Regions from separate parts of the Bacillus sp. AK031 genome, predicted to be linked through region 2. Evidence: predicted binding sites of a transcription regulator. Region 2 holds the regulator's gene; each other region holds the start of a gene.
What was found. Region 2 encodes Rex, which represses fermentation and respiration genes when NADH is low (regulators of the CRP and FNR family bind a similar motif). Its sites were predicted from a motif close to TTGTGAAATATTTCACAA; they were not measured.
Positions count from the first base shown of each region.

Region 1: a site for Rex is predicted at 1,481-1,498, ahead of M1E09_RS07865 (cytochrome c oxidase subunit 2A). Genes of this name have one in related genera too.
Region 3: a site for Rex is predicted at 1,446-1,463, ahead of M1E09_RS16905 (L-lactate dehydrogenase). Genes of this name have one in related genera too.

Region 1 covers NZ_CP096424.1:1,574,179-1,577,461, reverse strand. Annotated here, with positions in the region: gene M1E09_RS07875 (nucleobase:cation symporter-2 family protein) at 1-575, opposite strand, end outside; gene M1E09_RS07870 (xanthine phosphoribosyltransferase) at 572-1,156, opposite strand; purine riboswitch at 1,266-1,367, opposite strand; gene M1E09_RS07865 (cytochrome c oxidase subunit 2A) at 1,612-1,761, shown strand; gene M1E09_RS07860 (cytochrome B5) at 1,780-2,259, shown strand; gene M1E09_RS07855 (b(o/a)3-type cytochrome-c oxidase subunit 1) at 2,261-3,283, shown strand, end outside.
Region 2 covers NZ_CP096424.1:4,013,935-4,017,217, forward strand. Annotated here, with positions in the region: gene M1E09_RS20420 (spore coat protein) at 100-348, opposite strand; gene tatC (twin-arginine translocase subunit TatC) at 478-1,251, opposite strand; gene M1E09_RS20430 (twin-arginine translocase TatA/TatE family subunit) at 1,270-1,443, opposite strand; gene M1E09_RS20435 (redox-sensing transcriptional repressor Rex) at 1,493-2,167, opposite strand; gene M1E09_RS20440 (ABC-F family ATP-binding cassette domain-containing protein) at 2,535-3,283, shown strand, end outside.
Region 3 covers NZ_CP096424.1:3,303,485-3,306,767, reverse strand. Annotated here, with positions in the region: gene M1E09_RS16910 (transporter) at 1-382, opposite strand, end outside; gene M1E09_RS16905 (L-lactate dehydrogenase) at 453-1,400, opposite strand; gene M1E09_RS16900 (NCS2 family permease) at 2,365-3,283, opposite strand, start outside.

The sequences.
Region 1 (3,283 bases), 1.9 Mb from region 2:
GTTCCGGCAGCAAGCCCTAACAGAATCGCTACTGCTCTAACAAAGCCTTTAAAAAAGCGGAACAATAGAATAATAAAAAGCAGAGTCCCAAAAGCAAGGCCAATATTTGATAGTGATCCGAAATCCGGTGCACCCTCGCCCCCTGCCATATTATTCATCGCTACTGGAATCAATGTAATTCCGATGATTGTAACGACCGACCCAGTTACAACGGGAGGAAAAAAGCGTACGAGCTTGCCAAAATAATTGGAGATCACCATGACGAATAACCCTGAAACTAAAATAGACCCATAGATTGCAGTGATCCCATACTGGCCGCCAATTGCAATCATCGGACCCACTGCCGTAAATGTACACCCAAGAACAACCGGCAGCCCGATACCGAAAAAGCGATTTTTCCAAACCTGTAAAATGGTCGCTATACCGCACATTAGGATATCAATTGAGACTAAGTAAGTCAGCTGCTCTCCTGTAAGTCCTAATGCTGCCCCTACGATTAACGGTACGATAACCGCTCCTGCATACATGGCAAGCACGTGCTGAATAGCTAATGATGATAGTTTAAATGAGTTCATACCGCTGCCTCCTTCAAAAATTCTACTTTTCTATCTTTTAATGACTGAATTCTTGCTAGTGATTCTACTCTGTACCCTTTTTCTTTCAGGAGCCTGCCGCCGTCCTGGAAGGCTTTCTCAATCACGATTCCTATTCCTGCAACCGCTGCCCCTGTTTGCCTGACAATGTCGATTAACCCTTCAGCCGCCTGGCCATTTGCAAGAAAGTCATCGATGATCAGGACTTTGTCGTTCTTATCTATGTACTTACTTGAAACTGTAATCGTATTGGTTTCTTGCTTGGTGAAAGAATAAACCTCTGCAGTCAGCAGCCCTTCCTGCAATGTCAAAGATTTGCGCTTTCTGGCAAAGACAACCGGGACATTCATCGTAAGGCCGGCCATAACTGCAGGGGCAATGCCTGAGGATTCGAGTGTCACGATCTTTGTAATACCTTCACCTGAAAACCTTTTGGAAAATTCCTCGCCGATTTCTTTCATCAATTGAGGGTCGATCTGGTGATTTAAAAAGGAATCCACTTTCAGAACTGAATCGGATAACACGCTTCCCTCTTCGATGATTTTCATTTCTAAGCTTTTCATTTCGTTTTCCTCCTTCCGCCCCTGAACAAAAAAGCTCAAAGGGCATCACACTCTCAATCTGAGCGAGACAATGCCTTTGAGCTTAAATCAAAGAAGTACAGAAAAACAATTCCGTCCATTGCTCACTCATAGTCGAATAATTTACGGTTATCCGGTAGAGACTTGCGGGCCATATTCCCGCCGTTATATGAGTAAGTGTTATTAATTTATCATCAGTATATCAGATTTCCACAAAATTTCAACCTTTATTTCAATCAAACACGAACTATACCACCATAAAAACTTTAATTATTCGTATAATTAACCTTCTTACTATAATGCCATATGTGAGTTTCTTCACATAACCTTCACAATTATTCTTTTGCAGTGTGACATAAATCACAGATAGCTTATTATTTCAGCCCTATTATATAGGTAACAAGATATTGTTTCCAAAATTGAAAGGAGTGAGCCGTATGGCAAACCCGCAGTTAAATCAAAAAACGAAGGTGAAGACTGAAGATTCCTCTTCTTTGAAGGGAACTTTGGCTTCAGTATTATTCCTGGGACTGTTTCTCATTCTCAGCTGGTTTGGTGTTTATTACATTTTTATAGATCGTTTCTAGTGGAAGGGGAAGATTTTTATGCATATGCATCGTTATGAAAAATGGTGGTTAATTTTAGGTACTGGGTCTCTTATTCTTTTCTTAACTATTTTAGGTATCAGCGCATTTCACTCAGGACATACACCTCCAAGTGCTAAAGCTTTTATAGATCCTGAGCAGGTAGACCAGATCGCTCCTTTCAGCGAGCCGGGATTAAAGAAAGTGGAAGGAAAAGATTGGGACTATGAACTGGTAGTGGTAGGCTCGGCTTTCTTCTATTATTCAGGAGATGAAATTGAAGTTCCTTTGGACTCAAGAGTGAAAATCATCGCAACTACTAAGGATGTAGTTCATGGATTTCAAGTCGCTGGTACGAACATCAATATGATGCTTGAACCAGGATTTATCAGTGAATATGTTACTACTTTTGACAAAGCTGGTGAATATCTCGTTTTGTGTAATGAATATTGCGGGGTTGGTCACCATACGATGAAAACTATGATTAAGGTGGTGGACTAAGATGTTATCTAAAGTCGATCGTAAAGACGCACGTTTAGCGCTTGCACATATTTATGTAGCATTCATTGCCCTCGCACTTGGCGGGTTGGCAGGCTTGCTTCAGGTATTAGTCAGATCAGGAAGGTTTACTCTCCCTGCAAATATCGGATACTATCAAGTATTGACGGTTCACGGTGTTTTATTAGGACTTGTTCTAACTACTTTCTTTATTCTGGGCTTCCAGCATGCTGCTATTTCCAGAACTTCCGGAACGTACCGCAAAGGTGCACGGATTTCAGGATGGATTGGTTTCTGGGTAATGCTGCTCGGTACAGCCATGGCAGCTGTTATGATTTTACTTAATGAAGCAACTGTCTTATACACTTTTTATGCGCCGCTACAAGCTCACTGGATTTTCTACCTTGGATTGACTTTCGTTGTTGTGGGAAGCTGGATTGGCGGAGCTGCCATGATCGCTGAGTATATGAATTGGAGAAAACAGCATCCCGGACAGCCTAGTCCCCTGCTGACGTTCATGGCTATTATTAACACTGTTTTATGGATTGTGGCTACATTGGGTGTTGCAGGAACCGTATTATTCCAGCTGCTTCCTTGGTCTCTCGGCCTTGTAGCTGAAGTTGACGTTCTAGTCAGCCGCACACTTTTCTGGTACTTCGGTCACCCGCTGGTATACTTCTGGTTATTGCCTGCCTACATGGCATGGTATGTGATCATTCCAAAGATCATCGGTGGAGAAATTTTCTCAGATTCACTTGCTCGTATGTCATTTATTCTGTTCCTGTTATTCTCAATCCCTGTAGGATTTCACCATCAATTAGTGGAACCGGGCATTGATGCTTCATGGAAATTTTTACAGGTAGTACTGACTTTCATGGTTGTCATTCCTTCCTTGATGACAGCGTTCTCCCTGTTTGCCACCTTCGAAATGTATGGACGCTCTAAAGGCGCTACAGGTTTGTTCGGCTGGTTTAAAAAGCTTCCTTGGGGAGATGCACGTTTCTGTGTACCGTTCATAGGTATGGTG
Region 2 (3,283 bases):
ATTGGGACGGAAGGCAGGGCGACCACACCGTTCAATGTGCTTCCATTATCCAGGAGCACCCACTTTATTTATAAGCAACAATTTATTAAAATAGAGCCTTTAATAATAGTAAGGGTACGGGGCATAAGGATAGTAAGGATATGGGTAATAATACGGTCTTGGCGCCAGCAAAGCACCTGCCGCCAGTCCAGTCAAGAATGGAAAGCCGAAACCAAATCCAAAAGGCCTCCCGAACCCAAAGCCGAATGGACGGCCAAACCCAAAGCCAAACCCTGGACGCCCAAACCCAAAGCCGAATATCCTTTCATCTTTAGGGTCAACAATATGATAATTCCGGTTAAAGTTCACTAGGATCTTCCTCCTCATTCTATTCTCTAATTCATGACACTACAGAGTATGAATAAAAGGAAGCGTCTTCTTGGGTATCCGTCCTTAATTTCCAATATTTTCACATAAAAAAAGGAACAACCGCAAAGGTTATTCCTCTCTCTTTCTTTCTTCTTCATAAATTTCCCGCTGAAGCTCCTGTTCTGCTTCAAGGACTTTCTTATAACCGATCTTTGAGATCCAAATACTGATTTCATATAAGAACAGTAACGGAACTGTCACCATCAAATGGGATACGATATCCGGCGGTGTGATGAATGCAGCAATCACCAGCAGGATAAAGTATGCAAAACGCCTCATCTGCGACATGAACATCGGCGTAATGATTCCCAGGCGGGTCAAAAACAGCATGACCACCGGAAGCTGAAACAAAAATCCGAATGGAAGTGTCAGCTGAAATAAAAAATGAAAGTATTCATTGATGCCGATCACCGTCTGTATATTCAGTTCATCCGACAGATTCATCATGAACTGGACTACATAAGGAAAAAGGACAAAATAAGCAAAGGACAGTCCCCCAAGGAAAAGAATCAAGGAGATCGGGATATAGCTTAAGGTTACTTTTCTTTCTCTTTCAAGCAATCCTGGACTGATGAATGACCACAATTGAAAAAGGATAAGCGGAGATGTGATGATCAGTGCTATGAACACCATCATTTCCAAATAAACTTTTAACGGGTCTGTCAGCCTGAAAGCGTTCATCGTCAGCTCTTTCGCTTCATCTGCATGCTGCAGATACCTGATTAATGGTTCTGCCAAAAAGAAGCTGCCTATAAACGCCAACATGAAGAAAACGACTACAAACATGAGCCGTTTTCTGAGTTCTCCTATATGTTCATAAACTGTCATTTCATTATGACTCATAGCGTTCAATCCTTACATTTACTTAGCGTCTTTATTTTTATCATCATCTTCATCTGCTAAGCCTTTTGTTGCGTTTTTGAATTCACGCAAAGTATTTCCCATCGCTTTACCTAATTCCGGCAATTTCTTCGGTCCGAAAATCAATAGAGCAACGATTGCGATCAATATGAGGCTACCTGGTCCTAGTGGCATAACGTTCACCTCCTCGTTCTATCATAACTTATCAGGTTTGTTTTTGCTATTATGTTCTATTTCCTTCTTGTGACAGTTCCGTGTCATCCCCGGAATAGTTTTTCAAGAAATACACCAGAGATTGCAGCTCGACGGCAAGATCGATGTGATGGATCCTGATATGATCGGGAGCCGTCAGCCTTGCCGGCGTGAAGTTAAGTATACCTTTAATATTGGATTGGACGAGCCTGTCCGTAATGCTTTGGGCAGAACCGACAGGAACGGTCAAAATGGCCACTTCTATGCCATTATCCTCAATATATTTCTCCATATCATCAAGGCTGTACACCGGCACATCACTGATAACCGAACCGACTTTATCCGGTGCGACATCGAAGGCCATCTCAATTTTGGTATTATTATTCTTGATAAAATTATAATGAAGGAATGCCGTCCCTAAATTTCCGACCCCTATCAATACGACCTTGGTCAATTCATCCTGGTCGAGGGTTTTCCTGAAGAAAGATAACAGATAGTTAACATTGTATCCATACCCTTTCTTTCCTAACGCCCCGAAATAGGAAAAATCTCTCCTGATTGTTGCCGAATCTACTTTTACCGCTTCACTCAACTCTTTTGAAGACACTCTTTGTTTCCCGGATGAGTGTAAGTTTTTGATAAATCTATAGTATAACGGCAGCCGTTTAGCTGTCGCTTGTGGAATCTTTGTACTTTCCGGATTCATTGCCATTCCCCCACAATTTAATTCGCTAGAGCTTTTAGCTTACCTCTCCCAAATTCATGCGTTCCTTCTGATAACGCTTCCATATGAATGCGGGAAGTCATCTTTTCATTCTGTGCCTGCAGTGCCGATATGTCAATTCCTTTTCATGGAATATAATAAAATGTTCATAATCTCCCAATGTGCAGGATTCTCTCTTATCATACACCATTTTCAAAATCCTGTCTGTTAATCCAAAAGTCTTAATATTGCCGTCATCCTTGATTTTACGATACACTATCTAGTAAAGATGAATGTTTTTCATGCTTTCTTCGTGCTCTTTCTATCCATGGGAGCAGCGGAAAGAGCCTGATAGATTGAGGTGAATGAATTGATATTGTTACAAGTGAACCAGATTGTGAAGTCCTTCGGCGCCGATCTGATATTATCCAATATAAAACTCGAAATACAAAACCGGGATAGAATTGCCCTTGTCGGCCGTAATGGTGCAGGAAAATCGACGTTATTAAAGATTATTTCCGGGCAGATGTCATATGATTCAGGAGAGATCATTAAACCGAAAGAAGTGTCGACCGGTTACCTGGCTCAACATACCGGATTGGAATCAGGCCTGTCCATTTGGGACGAAATGCTGTCTGTTTTTGATGATCTGCGCAAACTTGAGGGTGACCTGCGCAAACTTGAACAGGAAATGGCAGACCCGTCCGTTTATGAAAACGAAGAGAAATATAATAGAGTGCTAAAAGAATATGATGTACTTCAAGTTAAATTCAAAGAATCCGGCGGATACCAATTCGAGGCCGACATCCGGTCTGTCCTTCATGGATTGAATTTTGCAGACTTTGATTATAGTACTCCGATTGCCACCCTTAGCGGAGGGCAAAAAACAAGGCTTGCTCTGGGAAAATTGCTCCTGACAAAGCCGGATATCCTCATTCTCGATGAACCTACCAACCACCTGGATATCGATACGCTTTCCTGGCTGGAACAGTATCTCCAAGGCTATGAGGGTGCGATTCTCATCGTTTCCCATGACCGTTACTTTCTGGACAAAGTCGTTAACCAGGTATATGAAGTATCACGTGCCAACTCAAAAAAATATTTTGGTAACTACAGTCA
Region 3 (3,283 bases), 710 kb from region 2:
TCCACATGAAACCGTTCCATCTAAACCCTGAAATTGAGCGGCGCCCGATGAATGTTGGGTAGAACCAGAAGGATCTTCCATTCCGCAGCCAGATATACGTATATCGGTATAGACAACCTCTTATTGCACCTGATTCAACTGCGAGTGTACTTGGCCCTTGTGCTCCTTGTGGAGAACCAAGGGATTGTGCTGATGCCTGGGATGGTGTAAAAGACGGAGGAGGACCTGAAGGAGGCTGAGCCTGCCCCTGACCTTGACCCGGCTGTCCAGGAAAACCCTGGCCGCCGCCTGGTGGAAAGGATGGAAAACCTTGCCCCCCTTGGCCGCCTCCTGGAGGAAATCCGGGAAATTGGGAGAATTGACGATAATCGTACATAAACATACCCCTCTCATATATAGTCAATTTCACTATATGCGGAGGGGGAATTATCGGTGCCATTTGTCGAATCAGCTTACTCTTGGAATGCTCTGTTGATTACATTTTTCAAGGTTTGGGCAGAATGGGCAAATTGCTCCGTTTCCTTTTGGTTCAATGGCATCTCAATCACTTTTCTGATACCTTCACGATTGATAATCGCAGGGACGCCGATATAAAGGCCATTTGTGCTGTACTCGCCATCTAACAATGCGGAAACGGTAAGAATGCTGTTTTCATTATTAAAGATAGCTTTTGTGATCCTCACCAGTCCCATCGCGATACCATAGTAAGTGGCACCTTTTCTCTCGATGATATGGTAGGCGGCATCCCTTACATTCACAAAAATCTCATCCAGTTCTTTTTGCGTTTCAGGAGAATCCATATCAATCATCTCACGCAGTGGACTTGCTCCAATGGTGGCATGGCTCCAGACAGGGAATTCAGTATCGCCATGTTCTCCCATTATATAGGCATGGACATTCCTGGCATCAACATCGTAATGGTGCCCCAGAAGATAGCGGAGACGAGCTGTATCAAGGATTGTGCCTGAACCGATTACACGCTCTTTTGGCAGGCCTGAAAAATGCCATGTAGCATAAGTCAATATGTCTACCGGATTTGTTGCAACAAGGAAGATGCCGTCAAACCCGCTTTTCATTACTTCTTCCACAATGTTCTTAAAGATTTTGATATTCTTGTCTACCAGGTCAAGTCTGGTTTCACCAGGCGCCTGGTTAGCTCCGGCGGTAATGACTACAATATCTGCATCAGTGCAGTCACTGTAGTCACCTGCCCAGATTTTCATTGGAGAAGAGAAGGGGAGTCCATGGTTCAAGTCTCTGGCATCGCCATCTGCTTTTTCTTTATTTAAGTCGATTAATACCAGTTCCTGTGCCCCGCCTTGGTTAAGGAGAGCAAAGGCATAACTTGAACCTACAAAACCAGTTCCGATTAATGCGACTTTGTTTTTGTGCTTTGTCATTTTATATCACCCTTATTTTTGGCTTGTTATGTTAGTGATTATTGATTGTGAAGTTTTTCACAATATTAATATATCATAGAAGAATAAAAAAATCATGTGACAAAAATCACTTGAGTTCAAAAACTTTTGCAGGGTGGGGAGAGATAAAGACCATCTGGCCGTGCCCGAAAGCAAATAGCTGGTAAAAAAGCGAGAGATAAAGACCATCTGGCCGTGCCCGAAAGCAAATAGCTGGTAAAAAAGCGAGAGATAAAGACCATCTGGCCGTGCCCGAAAGCAAATAGCTGGTACACAAACGAGAGATAAAAACCATCTAACCGTGCCCGAAAGCAAATAGCTGGTACACAAACGAGAGATAAAAACCATCTAACCGTACCCGAAAGCAAATAGCTGGTAAAAAAGCGAGAGATAAAGACCATCTGGCCGTGCCCGAAAGCAAATAGCTGGTACATAAACGAGAGATAAAGACCATCTAACCATGAACAAAAGCAAATAGATAGCACACAAACGGCGGTAGACATCAATTAAACTGTAAAAAGTGAAGGCATCAGGCGGATGAAGGAACTTAAGCGATGTCAGCAATCCCCATGTATGCAATATGAACAACTCACCCTAAAAGAGAAAAAATTTGACTGATCCATAACAATCATTCCCGCAAATGAAGAAGACGATTCCTGAAAGAAGGGAACCGCCTAATCAGTTTTACATCGTTACTTCTGTATCTGACACCGTTTCTTGTGTCATGCGCTGTTACTTTGCTTTCCTGAAATGCAGCAGGTCATAGATGACGGCCGCATGCCTTTTCCCTCTCAAAATACGTTATAATCTTGTCTAAGAGATTTTAACGCTTTAAAGCGAGAAAAGGGACTGTCCCTCTTAGTGGTTTAAAGCGTTAAAGTATTGGTATATAAAAACAGCCTGGACCGGTGATTTAGGTCCAGGCTGATATCGTTTGAACGTTTGGTTAATGAGGCAGGAATGCCAGCTGATAAAGGAATAAAACAGCGAAAAGGTACACAAGAGGATGAACCTGTTTCCATTGCCCTTTTACCACTTTCAAGAGAGGATAGGAAATGAATCCAAGGGCAATTCCCGTTGCGATACTGGAAGTCAGCGGCATGCTTAGAATGATTAAGAAAGCAGGAAACGCTTCATCAAGCTCACTCCATTTGATATGGGAAATACTTCCCATCATAAGACTTCCAACGATAATCAATGCGGGAGCCGTGATAGCAGATATACCTGACACCGCACTCACCAGCGGGCCAAAGAAAGCAGCCACGATGAATAGAATTGAAACCGTCAAGGATGTTAAGCCGGTTCTTCCTCCTGCAGCGACACCAGCGGATGATTCAATGTAAGCACTTGTCGGGCTTGTTCCAAACATAGAACCGACCGTAGTGGCCACTGAATCGGCAAGCAGGGCTTCTCTTGCACGAGGCATAGACTTTCCTTTCATTAAACCGGCTTGTTCGGCTACACCGATCATTGTTCCGGTTGTATCAAAAATAGTTACTAATAAGAAAGAGAACACGACAGCATAAAGGCTGTGTTGAAATACATCTGCAAAGGCAGTGATTGGGTTTGCTACAATCAAGCCTTCTGGAAGCGAAGGAAGAGAGGTGATTCCTTCAAACTTTAATTCTCCGGTGAAGAACGCAATGATACCAGTGACAATCATCCCTAGGAACAAGGCGCCATTGACTTTGCGAACCATTAGAATCAAAGTAACGGCTAGGCCGATCAGTGCCAAAACAGCTGATGTAGAGTGCAGGTCACCCAGTGCCACAAGGTTTTCGGGATGTGAAGTAATGATTCCTGTCAGGCGCAAACCGATAAAAGCAATGAATAAACCAATTCCGGCGGTTATTCCGTGCTTTAGA